Regions from separate parts of the Hydrogenophaga aquatica genome, predicted to be linked through region 1. Evidence: riboswitches for the same ligand, from Rfam matches in the RefSeq annotation. Region 1 holds a riboswitch; the other holds the start of a gene.
The links. Region 1 has a riboswitch for S-adenosylhomocysteine ahead of ahcY (adenosylhomocysteinase). Riboswitches for the same ligand answer to the same signal wherever they lie in the genome.
Positions count from the first base shown of each region.

Region 2: another riboswitch for S-adenosylhomocysteine. It lies ahead of metH (methionine synthase); the one in region 1 lies ahead of ahcY (adenosylhomocysteinase).

Region 1 is NZ_BAAGVK010000007.1:111,833-118,803, reverse strand. It holds gene ACYVHH_RS05480 (DUF3047 domain-containing protein) at 1-235, shown strand, start outside; gene ACYVHH_RS05475 (OmpW/AlkL family protein) at 248-859, opposite strand; gene metF (methylenetetrahydrofolate reductase [NAD(P)H]) at 1,038-1,874, opposite strand; gene ACYVHH_RS05465 (TlyA family RNA methyltransferase) at 1,893-2,663, opposite strand; gene ahcY (adenosylhomocysteinase) at 2,671-4,107, opposite strand; S-adenosyl-L-homocysteine riboswitch at 4,179-4,292, opposite strand; gene ACYVHH_RS05455 (polyprenyl synthetase family protein) at 4,403-5,386, shown strand; tRNA gene ACYVHH_RS05450 (tRNA-Pro) at 5,397-5,473, shown strand; gene ACYVHH_RS05445 (HD-GYP domain-containing protein) at 5,547-6,749, opposite strand; gene ACYVHH_RS05440 (HD-GYP domain-containing protein) at 6,841-6,971, shown strand, end outside.
Region 2 is NZ_BAAGVK010000012.1:86,413-93,383, reverse strand. It holds gene ACYVHH_RS11725 (GspE/PulE family protein) at 1-177, shown strand, start outside; gene ACYVHH_RS11720 (FecR family protein) at 193-774, opposite strand; gene metH (methionine synthase) at 889-3,639, opposite strand; S-adenosyl-L-homocysteine riboswitch at 3,689-3,781, opposite strand; gene ACYVHH_RS11710 (gamma-glutamyl-gamma-aminobutyrate hydrolase family protein) at 3,790-4,566, opposite strand; gene ACYVHH_RS11705 (SpoVR family protein) at 4,601-6,115, opposite strand; gene ACYVHH_RS11700 (YeaH/YhbH family protein) at 6,112-6,971, opposite strand, start outside.

The DNA.
Region 1 (6,971 bases):
GGAACATCCAAGCACGCGGCGTATCCGTATGCTGGTGGTCAAATCCGGCCCTGGCAAGCTGGGCCAGTGGGCCGACCAGGAACGCGACGTCCTGGCCGACTTCCAGCATGCTTTCGGTGAAACACCACAGGCGCTCACAGGCATAGGCCTGATGACCGATGGCAACAACACCCGCCAGCTGGCCGAGGCCTGGTACGGCCCCGTGAAACTGGACCGGCAGGTGGTGCAGAGGTGAAGAGCCGGGCGCTCAGAAACGCCAGCCCAGGCCAATGCCCACCAGCACCGGGTCAACCTTGAACTTTCCGACCTTGGCACCCGACGAATACACGTCGGTTTCGATGAACACCTTCTTGACGTCGACGTTCAGGTACATGTCCTTCGACAACGGGATGTCCACCCCGACCTGAAGCGCCGCCCCCCAACTGTTCTTGTCGATGGACGGGTTCAATGCAGTCACCACGGCTGGATCGAACTTCACACTGGAGAACCGCGTGAAGTTGACGCCTGCGCCAACATAGGGTTTGAAGCCGGGGGCGTTGAAGTGGTATTGCAGGGTCAGTGTCGGGGGCAGGTGCTTGAGTGTGGCGATAGATGCGCCGTTTGAAGAAAGGGTGTGCTTCTGCGGAACGGTGAGGATAAGCTCAGCGGCCACGTTCTTGGTGATGAAGTAGGTGAAGTCCACTTCGGGCAGCCACTTGTTGTTGACCGACAGGCCCAGACCCGTGGTGTCCTTGTTCGCGCTGTCGAGATGGACAGCTCGGGCTCGAACCAGCCAGTCGCCCTCCTTGAAATCCTGTGCGAAAGCGGAGCCACAAACCAGGGTCGCCCCTGCGACCATTGCGAGGAGATGCTTGCTCATGATGTGTCGTGAAAATACCCGGGAATATTCCCGGGTGACATTTCAGAGCGGCATCCCGGCGCCCCACTTGACCCAGGTCAAAACGAAGAATACCCCCACGACAGAAGTGTGAGCTCGGTCATGTTTGGTTCATCCAGAACTGAACGAACGTTGCGCCAACAACACACCCGCCCATAAATCAGGCGACGCCGAGCTGACTCAGAACAGTCAGCGTGGGCGCACTCTGGTTCATGGTGTAGAAGTGCAGCCCCGGCGCGCCCGCCTGACGCAGCCGCTCACACAAATCTGCCACCACGTCCCGCCCGAAAGCCTGAATGCTGGCGGTGTCGTCGCCATAGCCTTGCAGGCGCAGGCGTATCCAGCGCGGCACCTCGGCCCCGCAGGCATCTGAAAAGCGCAGCAGTTGCGAGGCATTGGTGATGGGCATGATGCCGGGCACGATCGGCACCTCGACCCCCAACTTGCGCACGTCGTCCACGAAACGGAAATAGGCGTCGGCGTTGAAGAAATACTGGGTGATGGCGGAATCCGCCCCGGCCTTGACCTTGGTGGCAAAAGCCTGCAGGTCGGCTTCGGGCGAGCGGGCCTGGGGGTGGAATTCGGGGTAGGCGGCCACCTCGATGTGGAAGGTGTTGCCCATTTCCGCGCGGATGAAGGCCACCAGATCGCTGGCGTACTGGAACTCGCCACCCAGCCCGTAACCGCTGGGCAGGTCGCCACGCAGGGCCACCAGCCGCTTGACGCCCATGGCCTTGAGCGTGGCCAGTTGCTCACGCACGCTGGTGCGCGTGGCGCCGATGCACGAGAAATGCGAGGCGGCATCAACCCCCTCTGCCAGGATTTCGCCCACGGTGGTGAAGGTGCCCTCCTGGGTCGAGCCCCCCGCACCGTAGGTCACCGAGCAGAAAGCAGGCTGGCGTGCGTACAAGGCTTGGCGCGCGGTGCGCAGCTTGGCCGCGCCTTCGGGCGTCTTGGGCGGGAAGAATTCAAAACTGATGGGAAAAGTCGTATCCATGTACTGCCCCTGGGGGATTCAGGCTGCCTTGGCAGCCCAGACAAAAAACTCGCGGTTGCCATCACCGCCGGCAATCGCTGAATCGAACCAGCCACGCACCGTCAGGCCAAGCGCCTCGCAGCAGGTACGGATGCGCTGCTCCACCACAAGGTAGAGCGACGTGTCGCGCACCACGCCGCCCTTTCCGATCTGGCCGGGCTGCAACTCGAACTGCGGCTTGACCAGCATGAGCAGTTGCCCGCCCGGCGCCAGCAAAGGCACCACGGCGGGCAGCACCAGCGTCAGCGAGATGAACGAAAGGTCGCCCACGGCCAGATCGAACCCGTTGACCAGCTGCTGCTGCGGCACACCTGCCTCCTGCAACCGCTCGCGACTCAACTCGCGGGCATTGAGCTTTTCCAGTGCCAGCACGCGCGGGTTTTGCAACAGGCTCGCGTGCAGCTGGCGCTGACCCACGTCCACACCCAGCACCCAGGCGGCACCCTTTTGCAACAGGCAGTCGGTGAACCCCCCGGTGCTCTGGCCCACGTCCAGGCAATGCAAACCTGTGGCGTCCAGGCCGCTGTCGCGCAGCGCCCCTTCCAGCTTCAGCCCGCCGCGCGACACGTAGCGCGACTCGGCGGTATCCTGCAGACGCAACTCGGCCGTGACGGGCAGCTCGTCACCGTTCTTGGCCACGGCCCGCCATTCGCCGCCGTGGCGCCACAGCACCCCGGCGGCAATCAGGCGCTGCGCCTGCGAACGGCTGGCGGCCAGGCCGCGCTCCACGAGCAACTGGTCGGCACGCACCGCTGAATCAGTAGCGGTAGGTGTCGGGCTTGTACGGGCCCTGCTTCGGCACGCCGATGTAGGCGGCCTGCTCGTCGGTCAGCTCGGTCAGCATGGCGCCAACCTTCTTCAGGTGCAGGCGAGCGACCTTCTCGTCGAGATGCTTGGGCAGCACGTAGACCTTACCCACGTCGTAACCTTCGGGGTGGCAAAACAGTTCGATCTGGGCGATGGTCTGGTTGGCGAAGCTGGACGACATCACGAAGCTGGGGTGACCCGTGCCGCAGCCGAGGTTCACCAGGCGTCCCTTGGCCAGCAGGATGATGCGCTTGCCATCCGGGAAGATCACGTGGTCGACCTGGGGCTTGATCTCTTCCCACTTGCAGTGCTCTTCGAGCTTGGCGACCTGGATCTCGTTGTCGAAGTGACCGATGTTGCAGACGATGGCCTGGTCTTTCATGGCCTTCATGTGTTCGAAGGTGATCACATCGCGGTTACCCGTGGTGGTCACGAAGATGTCGGCCTTGTCGGCGGCGTACTCCATGGTCACGACTTTGTAGCCTTCCATGGCGGCCTGCAAGGCGTTGATGGGGTCGATCTCGGTGACCCACACCTGGGCGCTCAGCGCACGCAGGGCTTGTGCAGAGCCCTTGCCCACGTCGCCATAGCCGCACACCACGGCTACCTTGCCAGCGATCATCACGTCGGTGGCGCGCTTGATGCCGTCCACCAGCGACTCGCGGCAGCCGTACAGGTTATCGAACTTGCTCTTGGTGACCGAGTCGTTCACGTTGATGGCGCGGAACATCAGCGAGCCCTTGGCCGACATTTCCTTGAGGCGGTGCACGCCCGTGGTGGTCTCTTCGGTCACGCCGATGATCTGGGCGCTCTTGCGGCTGTACCAGGTGGGGTCCACGGCCAGCTTGGCCTTGATGGCGGCGAACAGGATGCGCTCTTCCTCGCTGCCCGGGTTGGCCAGCACGCTCTGGTCCTTCTCAGCCTGCTTGCCCAGGTGCATCAGCAGCGTGGCGTCGCCGCCGTCGTCCAGGATCATGTTCGGGCCTTCGCCCTCGGCGCCTGCGGGGCCGAAGTCGAAGATGCGGTGGGTGTAGTCCCAATAGTCGACCAGGGTTTCACCCTTGATGGCGAACACCGGGGTGCCCGCGGCGGCAATGGCGGCAGCGGCGTGGTCCTGCGTGGAGAAGATGTTGCAAGAAGCCCAGCGCACCTGAGCGCCCAGCGCCTGCAACGTCTCGATCAGCACGGCTGTCTGGATGGTCATGTGCAGCGAGCCGGTGATGCGCGCGCCCTTGAGGGGCTGCTTGGCCGCGAACTCTTCGCGGATGGCCATCAGGCCGGGCATCTCGGTTTCGGCGATCTTGATTTCCTTGCGGCCCCAGTCGGCCAGGCCGATGTCGGCGATGGCGCAATCGGCGTTGATGGGGTTCTTCAGCGGTGCGTTCATGGTGTGCTCCAAAACTCATGTTTCGAGAAAGCCACTGGACGCAAGGGAGGATGGAGGCTCACCTCACGTCAAGTGGGTGAGCGTCGTTGCGGAAGACGGCGCGCACGCGGTCGTGGGCCGGTTTCCGAGCCTCGCGCCCACGCCTGCCGGTACGGCTGGGGGACGCTGCAACGCTCCTCGGAAAACTCCCGCGATTATACGAACCCCAGGCCATGGCGGGCAAGCGTGTCAGGACCGGACAGGGCGCGCTTCCTATAATGCTCAGGAGATTCGCAACCCAACAAGCAGCAGCATTTTGAGCCCCGCGCCCACCCCGACCAACCAGCCCCTGTCCCTCGTTGCCGACGAGATGCGGACGGTGGACGCCGTCATCCAGCAACGCCTGAGCAGCGAGGTTCCCCTCGTCGGGCAGGTGGCCCAATACATCATCAGCGCAGGCGGCAAACGTGTGCGCCCGGCCCTGCTGTTGCTGATGTGCGGCGCCCTGGAATGCACCGACGAACGCCGCCATAGCCTGGCGGCGGTGGTGGAGTTCATCCACACAGCCACCTTGCTGCACGACGACGTGGTGGACGAATCCACCCTGCGCCGGGGCCGCGACACGGCCAACGAGGTGTTCGGCAACGCGGCCAGCGTGCTGGTAGGCGACTTCCTCTATTCGCGCGCCTTCCAGATGATGGTGGACGCCGGGAACATGCGCATCATGCAGGTGCTGGCCGACGCCACCAACGTCATCGCCGAAGGCGAAGTGCTGCAACTGATGAACATGCACGATGCCTCGCTGGACGAGTCGGGCTACCTGCGCGTCATCCGCGCCAAGACGGCAAAGCTGTTCGAGGCCAGCGCCCGGCTGGCGGCCATCCTGGCCGGCGCCGGCGACGCGCTGGAGGCCCGGTGTGCCGACTACGGCCAGGCCCTGGGTGCAGCCTTCCAGGTGGTGGACGACGTGCTGGACTACGAAGGCGACGCACAAGAGTTGGGCAAGAACCTGGGTGATGACCTGCGCGAGGGCAAGGTCACGCTGCCCATCATCTGCACGTTGCAGAAGTGCGCGCCGGACGAAGCCGAGCTCATTCGCAGCGCCATAGAGAACGGCAACACCGAACACCTGGACGACATCCTGAGGATCGTTCGCCAGTGCGGCGGTCTGGAAGCCGCTCGCAAGGCCGCTGCGGCAGAGGCCATGCGTGCGGTTGAAGCCGCTCGCGCACTGCCCGCCAATAAATACAGCGAATCCTTGATACAATTAGCGGCTGCACTTTTGGAGCGACGCTCCTGAGTTGCCCCATCGGGGTGTAGCTTAGCCTGGTAGAGCGCTACGTTCGGGACGTAGAGGCCGGAGGTTCGAATCCTCTCACCCCGACCAGGATCACCAAGAAGCCGGATCGACCATGTTCGATCCGGCTTTTTTTGTGCCTGGCGTCGAAGGGAGCCAAGATTCAGACGCGGCTGAGCAGTTTGGGAACGTTGATGCGAACCTTGACCTCGTCGGCCGAGATGCTGGCCTTGACCTCGTACTCGCGCTCCAGGGTGTCACGCAAGGCTGGCTCGCCCAGCGGCATGCCGTGCCGGCCCACGATGGCAAACACCCCGGGCGCATTGGCCCGGCGCCCGCGCCTGACCACCACCGCCACCTCGTCGTTGGCAAGACGGACGTAGCTGCCGGGTATGTAAAGCCCCAAGGTCTTGACAAAGGCTGCCCCGAGCGGATTGGGCTGCCCGCCCTCCCCCAGGTAAACGTCGCGGGCAGCCATCTGCGGCAACAAGCCCGCACGCGCCTGCCTGGGGCTGATGCGCGCCACGTAGACGTCGGCCATGCGCAACAGCTGGCAAGGGATGCCATCAACGCGCTTGCCCGCCGGGTAGCCCTTGCCGGAGGCATCCTCGTGGTGATCCGCGACCAGTTCCAGCCAGAGATGATCACCCACGCCCAGCTGGCGCAGCAAAGACACCCCCTCTGACGGATGCCGCAGTATGTCCGCCCGCTGCTCCTCGCTCAGAGGCACTGTCTGGCGCGTCAGGGCGTCGTGCAGGCGCGCCATGCCGATGTTCATGGTCAGGGCGGCACGGCAAAGGCTGGCCAGCTCACCCGCGGATAGGCCGACCGTCTGCCCGACCAGGCGGCAGATCACGGCGCACAGCAGCGCGTGGGTGGCGCTGTAACCCACCGAGCGATCAAACAGCAGCTGCACCAGTACAAAAAGGCTGTCATCTACTCGGGTACGCAGTTGGGCATCCAGGCGCTGGTCAAGCTGGACCAGGCGGGTCACGAAATCCTGCGCCGTGACGTTCTGGTGCAAAAGGGTCTGCAGAACCGCATGCATGTCGGCCCAGGCATCGGCAGGCGTCAGCTCGGCCTGGGCCGGGTGGTTCTCCACCCCCATCGGGCGCGCGACACCGGCAATCTTGGTCAAGGCCTCGTTGCCACGGACGCGCCGGTCAATCTCGGCGGTGTAACGGTACATCCAGGCGCGGTACTCGTCCTCAACCACCATGGGGCTGTGCAGGACCAGGTACTCGCGGTGCTGTGCATTGCGTATCGCTTCGCCTTTGCGCAACAGCAACACCCCTTTGGGGTCCCAGATATTGACTGGAACCGGGGCGTTCAGCTCTAGCGCGTCCAGCGGGAAAGGTACGTACATGATGCGACTGTAACGCCTGCTCGGAAGCAACAGGCTGGCGACAAAAGTTTAGCCATAATGGCGGACACAGTCACAACCCGGTTCAGAAGAATTGCCCAGCACCATCGACCCCAACAGCCCAACGGTCGCCCTGGATGACCTGCGCGTGGGACTTTACGTGCACCTGGACCTGGGCTGGATGGACCACCCCTTTCCCCTGGGCAGCTTCAAGATCACCTCCCA
Region 2 (6,971 bases), on a different contig from region 1:
CTGATGACGGTGGACGCAGCGCTGCGCAAGCTCATCCAACTCAAGGCCCCCGCCGCGGAGTTGCTGCGCACCGCCATGGAAACGCACGACTTCCGCACACTGCGTCAGGACGGCATTCCCAAGGTGCTGGCCGGCCTGACCAGCATTGACGAAGTGCGCGCCAACTGCAACAGCTGAGCATTCGCCTGAGCGTCAGTAGCGCGGCGAATAGCCCTGCTGCATGAAAGGCGGGCGGCGGCCTTTCAACGCCTCCAGCATGATGAGCTCGGCGTCCGTGTGGTTGATGACGGGTGCGGCCTGCATCAGCGGGGCGCCTGCGTAAGAACCGATCAGGTAAGGCCGGTCGTGGTATGTGGTGGCCAAGTCGAATGACCGGGAACGGTCAGCCGTTGGGACCACTTCTGCCCGGCCGTAACACAGGCAAAAGTATGTCTGTTGAGGCGCTGCCTCGATATAGCAGCCTGTGCCACGGATGCCGATGATGGCCGACTGCGTTTCCAGCCGCCTAGCCCCGGGGCCGAACACGGAAAGAATCTTGCCCTGCACGATCTGCAGCAGACCGGGGTTGCCCTGTGGTTCGTGGCGCACCTCGGTGTGGGCACGCAGAAGGTAGGCGTCGTTGCCCAGCACGTACACGGCCTCGCCGTCAGCCCCGGTGGTGATCACGTCACCTGGCAGTACCAGACGCCCCTCCTGAGCGGGTTCGCCGTTGACACGCACGTCGCCACGCACGCGCCGCAGGCCCGGCGGTTGCGGCCGTGTGCCCGCAGCCAAGAGCCATCCGCTGGGCCAGCCTCCCAGCAACAGAAGTTGAAGGAATCCGCGTCTTGGCTTCATGCACAGCATTGTGCGCGCAACCAAAGCGGTTGTGAACCTCCCTCTGGCGACTCAGAGGTTGGGGGCCAGCAGACGCTCCAATTCGGCCTCGCCCATGCCGCGCCGCCGGGCCATGTCGGCCAACTGGTCGTGGCCGATCTTGCCGACGTTGAAGTAGCTGCTCTCGGGGTGGGCGATGTAGAAACCGCTCACGCTGGCCGCCGGGGTCATGGCCAGGCTTTCGGTCAGGCCCATGCCAATCTCGTCGCAGTGCAGCAGGGCGAACATGTCGCGCTTCACCGAATGGTCTGGGCAGGCGGGGTAGCCCGGCGCCGGGCGGATGCCCTGGTACTTCTCGGCAATCAGCTCTTCGTTGCTCAGGCCTTCGTGCGGGGCGTAGCCCCACAAGTCGGTACGCACACGCTGGTGCAGGCATTCGGCAAAGGCCTCGGCCAGGCGGTCGGCCAGGGCTTTGAGCATGATGGCGTTGTAGTCGTCCTGCGCGGCCTCGAAGGCAGCGGCGCGCTTGTCGGCACCAATGCCTGCCGTCACCGCGAACATGCCCACGTGGTCTGCCACGCCCGAGGTCTTGGGCGCCACGAAGTCGGCCAGGCAGCGGCTGGGGCGCATCACGCCGTCAATCTCCTGCTTCTCGGTCTGCTGGCGCATGCCGTGCCAGGTCAGCGCCACCTCCGTGCGGGATTCGTCGGCATACAGCTCGATGTCATCGTCGTTCACCGTGTTGGCCGGGTACAGGCCCACCACGGCGTTGGCCGTGAGCCAGCGCCCTTCCACAATCTTCTTCAGCATGGCCTGGGCGTCGGCAAAAACGCGCTTGGCCTGCTCGCCCACCACCTCGTCATCCAGGATGGCAGGGTAAGGGCCGGCCAGGTCCCAGGTCTGGAAGAAGGGGCCCCAGTCGATGTACTTCTCCAGCTCGGCCAGGTCGAAGTTCTTGAACACGCGCCGCCCGGTGAATTTGGGCGCCACGGGGGCATACGCGCTCCAGTCCAGTGGGGTCTTGTTGGCACGCGCCTTGGCCAGGGGCCACAGGGGCACCTGCTTCTTGTTGGCATGCTGGGTGCGCACCTTGTCGTAGTCGGTGCGCAGCTCGGTCAGGTAGCTGTCCTTGCCGTCGCCCAGCAGGCTCTGCGCCACACCCACGCTGCGTGAGGCGTCGGGCACGTACACCACGGGGCCGCTGTAGTTGGGCGCAATCTTCACCGCCGTGTGCACGCGGCTGCAGGTGGCGCCGCCAATCAGCAAGGGAATGCCGCGCTCGCGGAAGTGCGGGTCCTTCTCCATTTCCCCCGCCACGTACTGCATCTCTTCCAGGCTCGGGGTGATCAGGCCGCTCAGGCCCACGATGTCCGCACCCACCTCCTTGGCCTTGGCCAGGATTTCGTGGCAGGGCACCATCACGCCCATGTTGACCACGTCGAAGTTGTTGCACTGCAAGACCACGGTCACGATGTTCTTGCCGATGTCGTGCACGTCGCCCTTGACGGTGGCAATGACGATCTTGCCCTTGGACTTGACGTCGCCCCCGGCGGCCTGGAGCTGGCGCTTTTCCTCTTCGATGTAGGGCACCAGGTGGGCCACGGCCTGCTTCATCACGCGCGCGCTCTTGACGACCTGCGGCAGGAACATCTTGCCCTGGCCGAACAGGTCGCCCACCACGTTCATGCCGTCCATCAGCGGGCCTTCGATGACGTGCAGCGGCCGTCCGCCGTCGGCACGCAGGGCCTGCCACATTTCCTCGGTGTCTTCGGTGATATGTTCGTTGATGCCGTGCACCAGGGCGTGCGTCAAACGCTCGCGCACCGGCAGGGCGCGCCAAGCGTTGCGCGTGCTGTCGTCCTTGGCCGCACCCTTCACGCTCTCGGCGATCTCCAGCAGGCGCTCGGTCGCGTCCGGGCGGCGGTTGAGCACCACGTCTTCCACACGCTCGCGCAGCTCGGCGTCCAGGTCGTCGTACACGCCAATCATGCCGGCGTTGACGATGCCCATGTCCATGCCCGCCTGGATGGCGTGGTACAGGAACACGGTGTGGATGGCCTCGCGAACGGGTTCGTTGCCGCGGAAGCTGAACGACACGTTGGACACACCGCCCGACACCTTGGCCCCGGGCAGGTTCTGCTTGATCCAGCGCGTGGCGTTGATGAAGTCCACCGCGTAGTTGTTGTGCTCTTCGATGCCCGTGGCAATGGCGAAGATGTTGGGGTCGAAGATGATGTCCTCGGGCGGGAAGCCGACCTCGTCCACCAGGATGCGGTAGGCCCGCTCACAGATCTCGACCTTGCGCTCGTAGGTATCGGCCTGGCCCTTCTCGTCAAAAGCCATGACAACCGTGGCCGCGCCGTAGCGCTTGATCAGCCTGGCCTGGCGCTTGAACTCGTCCACACCCTCCTTCATGCTGATGGAGTTGACGATGCCCTTGCCCTGGATGCACTTGAGGCCCGCCTCGATGACCGCCCACTTGGACGAGTCGATCATCACCGGCACACGGGCAATGTCGGGCTCGCCAGCCATGAGGTTGAGGAAGCGCACCATGGCGGCCTGGCTGTCCAGCATGGCCTCGTCCATGTTCACGTCCACGACCTGGGCGCCGTTTTCCACCTGCTGGCGCGCCACGGCCAGCGCCTCTTCGTACTGGCCGTTGAGGATCATGCGCGCGAACGCCTTGGAGCCGGTGACGTTGGTGCGCTCACCGATGTTCACGAACAGGCTGCTTTCGTCGATGAGCAGCGGCTCCAGGCCGGACAGCAGCATGGGCGGCACGGAAGCACGGGCCGCGCTGGCGGCCTGGGATGCGAAATTCACGTTGGCGGGGGGATGGGGGTTGGACACGGCACTCACCTGCAAGGGCACATTCAGGTGAGCGCGGTTGTGTTCGGGGAAGTCCAAGCCTGACGGACGCCCGTTGCCCTGCAACCGGCGCGCCGCTGCAGCGCTCCTTGGAATTTTGCTATTTTACTTGCGTGCGGCCGCAAGGAAAGCATCCAACAGCGGCGAGCAGTCCAGCATCTCCTCGCCCCCCAGGTGATGGAACTCCGGGTGCCATTGCACGCCGCACACAAAGCCGCGCCCAGTCCAGCGGATCGCCTCCACCACACCGTCGGGCGCCGTGGCCTCCACCACCACGTCCTTGCCCAGCCGGTTGACCGCCTGGTGGTGGATGGACGCCACACGCCGCCCACTGGGCGCGTCGCGGAACCACTCGGCCAGCTTGCCCCCGGGCGTGAACACCACCTCGTGCGCGTTGCGGTCGTAGTCGGGCGACTCGTGCCCGGCAGACTCGGGACACTGGGTGGGAATGTCCTGATACAGGCTGCCGCCCAGCGCCACATTGATCAGCTGCATGCCCCGGCAGATGCCCAGGATGGGCTTGCGCGCCTCCATGAACTCGTGCACCAGCTCCAGCTCGTAGGCGTCACGCACGGCGTCGCCGCTCCACTCTGGCTTGAGCGGCTCCTCACCGTAGGCCTTGGGGCTGACGTCGGCCCCACCTTGCAGGATCAGGCCATCCAGGTACTCGGCATAGTCGCTGACGCGGATGCTGCTTCGCATCAGCGGCCCGTCCTGCAACACCGAAGGCACCATGAGCACCAGCGTGTCGCGCGAGGCAGCCCACTGCGCCACGGACTGCTCCAGCACCTGCAGGGTCTTGCCCTTTAGGCCAACGCCCCCCGCCTCGGGGTGGAAGATGCGGGCCGACAGCCCGATGTGCACTGGACGCTTGCGATACATCTGCCTAACTCCTATGTCCTTTGGCAACCATGCCTCAATCCCTGGCTGGAGAACACTCCCGGACCTGCCTTACCTGCCCAGCCGCATCCACCGTTTCGATACGGACAGGAAAACCCCACAGCAGCGCGATGTGCTGCAAAACCGAATCTGCGCTGTCGGCCAGGGGGTGCCGGTCGCGCTCCTGGTGCCGCAGCGTGAGCGTGCGATCACCCCGCGTATCGACGTTCCACACCTGTATGTCAGGTTCGCGCCCGCCCAGATCGTACTGCTGGGAAAGCAAAGTGCGCAGCCGGCGGTAACCACGCTCGTCGTGGATGGCCTCGATGCGCACGCGCGGCTGGTGGTCGTCGTCCACGGCGGCAAACAAACGGAACTCCCGCATCAGCCTTGGCGACAGGTACTGTGCGATGAAACTCTCGTCCTTGAAGTTCCTCATCGCAAAATCGAAACTCTCCAGCCAGTTGCTGCCCGCCAGGTCGGGAAACCACTCGCGGTCCTCGTCGGTAGGCGTGTCGCAGATGCGCCGGATGTCCCGCCACATCGCGAAACCCAGGGCGTAGGGGTTGAGCCCGTCGTAGTGCGGGTGGTGGAAGGGCCGCTGCGCCACCACGTTGGTGTGCATGTGCAGCACCTCCAGCATGAAGCCGTCGCCCACCAGCCCCTGCTCGTACAGGCCATGCAGCAGGTGGTGGTGCCACCAGGTGGCCCAGCCCTCGTTCATCACCTGCGTCTGGCGCTGCGGGTAGAAGTACTGCGCCACCTTGCGCACGATGCGCACCACCTCGCGTTGCCAGGGCTCCAGCAACGGGGCGTTCTTTTCGATGAAGTAGAGCACGTTTTCCTCGGGCTCTTCAGGAAAGCGGCGGGGTTGCGCCACGGCCTCCTTGCCAGGCGCCTGCGGCAGGGTGCGCCACAGTTCGTTGACCTGCTGCTGCAGGTACACCTCGCGCTCGCGCTGCCGCTGGCGCTCCTTCTCCAGCGAGAGCTTGGCAGGATGCCGGTAACGGTCCACGCCCACGTTCATCAAGGCATGGCAGGCGTCCAGCAGGGGCTCCACCGCCGCCACCCCATGGCGCTCTTCGCACTCGGCAATGAAGTTGCGGGCAAACACCAGGTAATCGATGATGGCGTCAGCCGACGTCCAGGTGCGAAACAGGTGGTTGCCCTTGAAGAAGGCGTTGTGCCCGTAGGCGGCATGCGCGATCACCAGCGCCTGCATGGTCAGGGTGTTTTCCTCCATCAGGTAGGCGATGCAGGGGTTGGAGTTGATGACGATCTCGTACGCCAGCCCCATCTGCCCGCGCTGGTACTGCTTGGCCTGCGCCAGGTAATGCTTGCCGAAGGACCAGTGGTGGTAGAGCACCGGCATGCCGATGGAAGCGTAGGCATCGAGCATCTGCTCGGCGGTGATGATCTCGATCTGGTGTGGGTACAGGTCCAGCTTGTGCTGGTGTGCCAGCCGCTCCAGTGCGGTGTCGTACTGCCGCAGGGCATCGAATGTCCACTCCGACCCCTGCGGCAATGGCGCGAGCTTCTTGCCGCGGCTCATGCCAGCCTCTTCTTGAACAGGCTGCGAAACACCGGGAAGATGTCCGACGGCTCGATGATGCGCTGCATGGCGAAACGCTCCTTGTGCTCCGGCAGCAGCTTGGCGTATTCCTCCCACAGGTTGCGCGGCACGGCGTCATTGATCTCGATGTACGCGTAGTACTGGCACAGCGGCAGGAGCGACTCGTCCAGCAGTTCGCGGCACAGCGGGGAGTCGGCGTTCCAGTTGTCGCCGTCCGACGCCTGGGCCACGTACACGTTCCATGCCTGGCTGCCATAACGCTCGCGCACGATCTTGAGCGTCAGCGCCAGCGCGCTGGAAACCACCGTTCCGCCCGATTCGCGGGAATGAAAGAACTCGTCCTCGTCCACCTCCGCCGCCTGAGTGTGGTGGCGCACAAACACAAGATCGATCCGTTCGTAGGTGCGGCGCAGGAACAGGTAGAGCAGCATGAAAAAGCGCTTGGCCACCTGCTTGCGCTCCTCATCCATCGAGCCCGACACGTCCATCAGGCAGAACATCACCGCCTGCGTGGAGGGTTGCGGCACGCGCACGCGGTGGGTGTAGCGCAAGTCGAACTCGTCAATGAAGGGAATGGCCTCCAGGCGCGCGCGCAGGTGCGCCATTTCCTCCTGCAGTTCGCGTGCACGCGAGTCGCCCTCTCCGCGCTCGGCCACCACCTGCTCCCACTCCTGCTGCAGGGCTTCCAGGCGCTGGCGCAGCGGCGTGCCGTGCGCTATGCGCCGCCCCGCCGCCCCGCGCATGCTGCGGCGGATGCTGATGTTGGCAGGCGTCCCGGTCTGGGTGTAACCCGCGCGGCGGCTCTGGTATTCCTTGATCTGCGCGAGCTGCGTTT